2 regions of the Cerasibacillus sp. genome follow, and region 2 is predicted to be linked to the other one. Evidence: riboswitches for the same ligand, from Rfam matches in the RefSeq annotation. Region 2 holds a riboswitch; the other holds the start of a gene.
The links. Region 2 has a riboswitch for FMN ahead of ribD (bifunctional diaminohydroxyphosphoribosylaminopyrimidine deaminase/5-amino-6-(5-phosphoribosylamino)uracil reductase RibD). Riboswitches for the same ligand answer to the same signal wherever they lie in the genome.
Positions count from the first base shown of each region.

Region 1 (3,428 bases), on a different contig from region 2:
AGACACGTGACAATCCTTATGCTCCTGGTCTTGCTACTGATGAAAGTAGTGCAAATGCTGGAAGAAGCTATCAATACGTTAGTGGTAATTGGTCAAAATCTCCAGCGGATGAGGGTAACTATATGATTCGTGCACGAGTGGCATATGAAGTAGATACACCTGTTATTACAACACCTGCCGAATCATTTGTAACTAATGAAGCAAACATGACAATTGAAGGAACAGCTTCACCGACAACAACGATTCAATTACTAAATAATGGAGAAGAAGTTGGTTCCGCTGATATTGGTGAGAATGGAACATTTAGCTTTGATATGGAATTAACAGAAGGTGTGAACGAATTCAAAGCTGTTTCTATTCAAAATGGTGGAAAAACGGGTGAATCTGAAACTGTAACAGTTACTTTAGATACGGTTAACCCAGAACTGTCGATTGATAGTCCAAGAAATAATGATAAGACGAATCGTGAAACAGTTACCGTTGAAGGAAGTGTTGCAGACGAAAACCTTGATTCAGTAACCGTTAATGGTCAGAAGACGAAGATCAATGATAACGGTACATTCGCTAAACGTATTTTACTAGATAATGGTGCTAATGAAATTGAAGTTGTTGCTGTTGACTTAGCTGGTAATACAACTACGAAAACAGTTACACTATACGCTCAATATGATGCACCTGAAATCATTAATTTAACGCCAAGCGAAGATAAGTATCTTGAGTCAGGAGATAGTATTAAAATAGAATTCGAAAGTGCTCCTGATCTAAATGCAACGTTTGCAGTTTATTTACCATTGGCAAACTTATCTTCTACAGATAACCCAGTTGAATTACCGATGATGGAAGTATCACCAGGTAAATATGTCGGTTACTGGACTGTGCCAAAAGGCGTTCAAGCAAATGGTGGGCAGATTGAAGTTAAGGTAAAAGATTCATTTGGTAATGAATCACGTAAGAAGGCTGAAGGTAAACTATTCATTAACGTAGAATAAACCAATCAGTCATAAAGGCTTCCCTAGCAGTTTATGGGAAGCCTTTTTTTATACCTATTTTTTTCTTGTTGGTAATTGTTGTCCAATTTCATCATAAGGTATCCTAAACTAGCATAAATGAAGGAATGAAAAACCCGTAAAAACTTCTATACTTGCTATTTCAGCACATTTAAGTTATTATAATCATACAATAATATATCGATTCCATCTTCGGGGCAGGGTGCAATTCCCGACCGACGGTAACGAATAATTATGTTCGAAGTCCGTGACCCACTAAAATAGTGGCTGATCTGGTGTGAATCCAGAACCGACAGTTAAAGTCTGGATGGGAGAAGATGAGTAGCTTGAAGACAAAACAGGTGCAGTTTGTGCCTTCATTTCCTATGACAATGTTTACCCTAAAGCCCCGATTAGGCTTTAGGGTTTTTTGAATGGAAAATTGTCCAAGGCTAAATCCTTCATCATACGAGATGTGAATCGATAAATAGATGAAGGAGGTAGTTGATGATGCAAACAAATGTGAAATCATCAAAACTAGTTAAATTAACGATTTTATCCATATTGGGAACAATATCACTGTTACTATTTTTCCTGAACTTCCCACTCCCATTTTTACCAGCTTATTTAAAAATTGATTTTAGTGAGGTTCCTGCCTTAATTGCGGCATTGATTTTTTCACCAATGGCTGGGGTGATTGTTGAAGGAATAAAAAACTTATTATATCTTTCAATTGGAGGCGGCGAACCAGTCGGTGTTACAGCTAACTTCTTAGCTGGGGTTCTTTTTATCGTACCAGTAGCTGTTCTCTATCATCGTTATAAAGGGACAAAAAGCATTGTGACTGGTCTTGTCGCTGGTACAATCATTATGGCAGTCGCCATGAGTGTATTAAATTATCTTGTCATTTTACCGATCTATGCGATGTTTATGGGGATGGAGGACATGGCACTTGCTCACGTTAAGCGTGCTGCTGTATTATTTGGTATTCTTCCATTCAATATTCTTAAAGGTATTATTGTCGGACTCGTATTTGTTCCTGTGTTTCTAAAAATGCGTCAATGGATTGAGAAAAAACAACATGCTTTATCATAAAATAAAGAGCCTGCTCCTTTTCTTGGAGCAGGCTCTCCTATATATGTTGATTATAAACGAACTTTCCTCGGTACAACCCCGATTGTACAACGAGAAACACAAATTAACTGTTCATCTTCATCCGTAATATTTATCTCCCAAACCATCGTTGAGCGTCCTAGATGTAGAGGAGTGGCTGTAGCCATAACATAGCCTTCACGTTTGCTTTTAATGTGATTAGCATTAATCTCGAGACCGAATACATGTTGTTTTTCGGGGTCAATATTTAAATATGAGCCCAGACTGGCAGCTGTTTCAGCAAGTAAGACGCTTGCACCACCATGTAAGAATCCAGCTGGTTGACGCGTTCTCTCATCGACGGGCATGGTCAGTTGTACTTTTTCTTTATCTGAAGACTTGATTTCAATGCCTAATAACTTGATAACTGTATCATCAATGTTCAAAGATATCCCTCTTTTTAGATCAGTTTCTCTAATAATAACGATATGCCTAGTAGGAAACCATAGATTGTATTCGTTTGCCCTGTAGCTACCATTGCAGGCATCATTTCAATCGGTTCTGATTTTCCTTGGAATTTATTTATTACATCAAAAGCTTTAAACATACTTAAAAAGGTAATGACTGACCATCTAGGCAAAATACCATTTACAATAAAGATAGCCGTTAGAGCATAAGCGATTAGAAATAATAATCCTAGGAATTGGATGGCTTGTTTTCGACCGAGTAAAATAGCTAAAGTATGTCTGCCACTTTCTTTATCATTATCTAAGTCTCGTATATTGTTTGCCATGAGAATCGCACCGATAAAGATTGCGACAGGAATTGAAATATAGATTACGTTTAATGTAATTGTTAATGTTTGAATATAATAGCTAATACCGATAATGACTGTTCCCATTAATACCCCAGAAAAAAGTTCTCCAAAAGGTGTGTAAGCAATAGGGATGGGACCACCAGTATATAAATAACCAATAATCATTCCGATTACACCGATGACAGCAACCCACCAGCTTGAAGCATAGGAAATATAAATCCCTAGCAAGATCGCGATACCGAAAAAGGTAAGCGCTAGATTCAAAATCGTTTTCGGTGCTACACCATCTCTAACGATTGTTCCACCGATACCGACTGAACCTTCATGGTCAAGCCCGCGAACATAATCATAATACTCATTAAACATATTTGTTGCGGATTGAATTAAGATTGAAGCAATGAGCATGGCTAAAAACAAGCCGATATGTAGCGGTTTTTCTAAAAGTGCAGCCATTGACCCGATAAAAACGGGTATAAATGAAGCTGTCAATGTATGTGGTCGAAGAAGTCGCCACCATACATGGAATCCATCCT
Region 1 covers NZ_DATBTY010000073.1:254,231-257,658, forward strand. The annotation lists gene VIG73_RS13235 (S8 family serine peptidase) at 1-989, shown strand, start outside; FMN riboswitch at 1,192-1,330, shown strand; gene VIG73_RS13240 (ECF transporter S component) at 1,497-2,081, shown strand; gene VIG73_RS13245 (hotdog fold thioesterase) at 2,132-2,524, opposite strand; gene VIG73_RS13250 (1,4-dihydroxy-2-naphthoate polyprenyltransferase) at 2,539-3,428, opposite strand, start outside.
Region 1: another riboswitch for FMN. It lies ahead of VIG73_RS13240 (ECF transporter S component); the one in region 2 lies ahead of ribD (bifunctional diaminohydroxyphosphoribosylaminopyrimidine deaminase/5-amino-6-(5-phosphoribosylamino)uracil reductase RibD).

Region 2 (3,428 bases):
AGACCCGTGCCCTAATGACTGAAATGAAGTTGAGCGTACAGTTTCTGGCATGACATCAACAGTAAAATGCCTTGTATCAAACGAAGTAACCGTCAAACAAATCCCATTCACGCTAATGCTGTCACCAAGCTGCACATCTTCTAAAATATGTGCAGCTTGAATCGTGAGCTCCCAAGCATGTGGCGACTCCTTAGTCAGACGTTTAATTGTACCGACTTCTTCAACGATCCCTGTAAACAACGTGATCCTCTCCTTTTCGTTCGGCAATGATTTTGATATCGCTTCCTATTTTCTCAATATCTATCAATTGTAAATCTGTAACATCCTCCATCGCTGAAAAACCTTCACCCGCAAAAACTGTGTAAGCATGTCTGCCACCAATTAGTTTCGGTGCGATATACATAATCACTTGATTAAATAGCTCTTCTTGTAGAAAACTCCCATGAATTTCTGAACCACCTTCAACAAAAACGCTCGTCATCTCTTTTTTACCGAGATATGAAAGGACATCTTTAAGTTCTAATTTTTCTGTTGGAAGTCGGATAATCTTGACTTGTGGAAAACGCTCAAAACGAGCTATTTCCTGGTTCGTTACATGTTCACCAACAAAAATCCATGTCTCCGCTTGACGGTCTGTTATTACATGGCGACCAATTGGCGTTAATAAATGTGTATCTAAAATAATTCGTATCGGGTGATGACCCGTGTCTGGATATCGTGCTGTTAAACTCGGATTATCTTTTAAAACGGTCCCAACACCGACTAAAATCGCATCATGCTGTTTTCTAAGCTGATGCACATCACGCCGAGCTTGTTCACTTGTAATCCATTGACTGTCACCCGTTTTGGTAGCTGTTTTTCCATCGAGGCTCATGGCGGCTTTTAACGTGACATATGGTTTTTTCGTTTGGATGTAATGGAAGAAGAAACGATTTAAATCCCGTGCTTCCTTTTCCAAAATGCCAACCGTGACATCAATCCCAGCTTGTTTAAGGCACTTCACACCTTTTCCATGCACATTTTCATTCGGATCAAATGTTGCAATAACAACCCGCTCAACACCACTATCGATTATTTTATTCGTGCAAGGCGGCGTTTTTCCGTAATGACTACAGGGCTCTAATGTGACATATAATGTCGCATCTTTAGCTTTTTCACCAGCCATATCAAGAGCTACAACTTCCGCATGGGCCTCTCCCCTTTTTAAATGGGCACCCATTCCGACAATTTGCCCTTTATTCACGACTACCGCTCCAACAACTGGATTCGGGCTCGTCTGGCCGAGTGTTTGTTCAGCCAATTTCAGTGCCAATTGCATATATGTTTTATCGTCCACCATGATCACCTCCATTTTTTATTTTTTCCCATCAAAAAAGCCCCTGAAATTGCTTCAGGGGCATAGAGTCAGAATTTAAGGAAAACTAGGAATAACATGGGTATATCCGAAAAGGTCATATAGGGTTTGCATAGCACTTATATTCAAAGGCTACAAGCATACCCAAATAAACCAAGTAAATAGCTTGGTTTTAGCCACGGAGATACCTCACGTTTCATACGCGCTCCAATTCTTTCTCCCATCCAGACTATACTGTCGGTTCTGGAGTTACACCAGATCCACCGAATGCAACAAGCACTCGGGTCACGGACTAAGAAGCCTTCGCTTCATCACCGCCGGTCGGGAATCTCACCCTGCCCCGAAAGAAAAACTAATATTCTATTACATGATCATGATAACGGAAGTATGTAGAATTGGCAAGAGATTTAGATTTTGGAATTTGTGGTTCTACGGCATTTTTTGGTGGTGTTCTTCACGTTATTAGTTGCTAATCTAAGTCTAGTTTGTATCGAGTGGTGGCTGGCTCTCACTCGTTGTCTCTTTCTATTTTTTAACGAGGTCGCATCGGGTGAAATGCTAATCTATTAATAGTTCACAAGACAATTATGGGGTGCAGTAATTATAGAATAGTTTTAAAATATCCTGTTAAATCTATAATCGAAACGAAACTCGATTAGGGGGCATCAAGTTATTATTTTCTTACCAATCATTTATTCATAATAAATTACTGAAAGGGGAAACATCTATCTTATTTCTTACTTATCTTTATTCAGCTTAGCCATTGTGATTCAATATTTCTCTTACGAAAATATGAATAAACCGTTTAACCAGTCCAACTATTTTGCCATCAGCTTAAATATTATCATCGGCATTGATTATAAGTGTATTTTAAAATTCAGCTATCCGTTACACCTAACTGTATAATTGGCATGATTTATAAAGAGAGAAATAACCTTGTATGATTCTACTACTTCTTTTTTCCTAATCTAAATCAATATAATGCAAAATAGATTCTTATCATTCAAGCTACTAACCTATTTTTTACCATTTAGCTTTATCATCCAAACAGGCATTTACTTCTTACATACCTTATAAGTAACGTATGGAGGTGATAAAGTATGGAATCATGCTGTTGTGCGAGATTAGCTGAAATAATAGGTGGATCAATTTTAGCATCTACTGATGATGTATGTGCTGTATCACGGCTTAGGGATATTGATGCGACGATATTAAACAGAAGAACACAATCTCCTTTGTCTCTACCATTTGCCCTGTCATTTGAAAATAGTATATGTGGCGACACCTTAAATTTAGGAGAAACAGTTATTCTTCAAGAAGAAATTAATCCTTTTATTTCTGAACTCCGAGAGAGAGGGATCATAGTTACAGCCCTCCATAATCATTGGTTATTTGATGAACCGAGATTAATGTATATGCATTGGGAAAATGTAGGGGATCCATTTGATTTCGCTAGAGATAGTATTGAAGCTGCTAGAGATGCAGGATTGTTTTAGCGTATAGTATAGCTCTCTATTTAGGGAGCTTTTTTTCTGCGCCCCCCATGATACTGCCTTCGCTTATTACATAGTTAGTGTCAAGCATGGAGTAGCCGCTGGAAATAAGCCAAGGATACTTACTTCGGATTCATTTTCTAACGCTCACCAATATCAAACTACAGATTATCCAATTAATAATTGTTTATTTATTAAAACGTAAATTTCCTGTATAATTAGCGGAGATTAACTTGAAGGGACTGAACGATGCGCAGATAACAATATTTTTAATCCATATAAATAACATTTTTGGAGGTAAAAGTATTGTCAATAGAGCTATACACCAATAGATTATATTTAAGAAAAGTAAGATTATCAGATTCATTAGCTTTATTTAAAATATGGTCTGATCCAGATGTCACTCGATTCATGAATATTACCAGCTTTACTACTCTTAATCAGGCCGAGGAAATGATCGGGCTTTTTAAAAGTTTGGATCAAGATAATAAAGCGATTCGATTCACTATAATTGAATTAGAATCAGGAAAGATAATCGGTTCATGTGGATTTAATTATCTAGACTTTGAACATGAAAAAGC
Region 2 covers NZ_DATBTY010000043.1:10,898-14,325, reverse strand. The annotation lists gene ribE (riboflavin synthase) at 1-240, opposite strand, end outside; gene ribD (bifunctional diaminohydroxyphosphoribosylaminopyrimidine deaminase/5-amino-6-(5-phosphoribosylamino)uracil reductase RibD) at 221-1,336, opposite strand; FMN riboswitch at 1,563-1,706, opposite strand; gene VIG73_RS08680 (DUF1259 domain-containing protein) at 2,455-2,850, shown strand; gene VIG73_RS08675 (GNAT family protein) at 3,154-3,428, shown strand, end outside.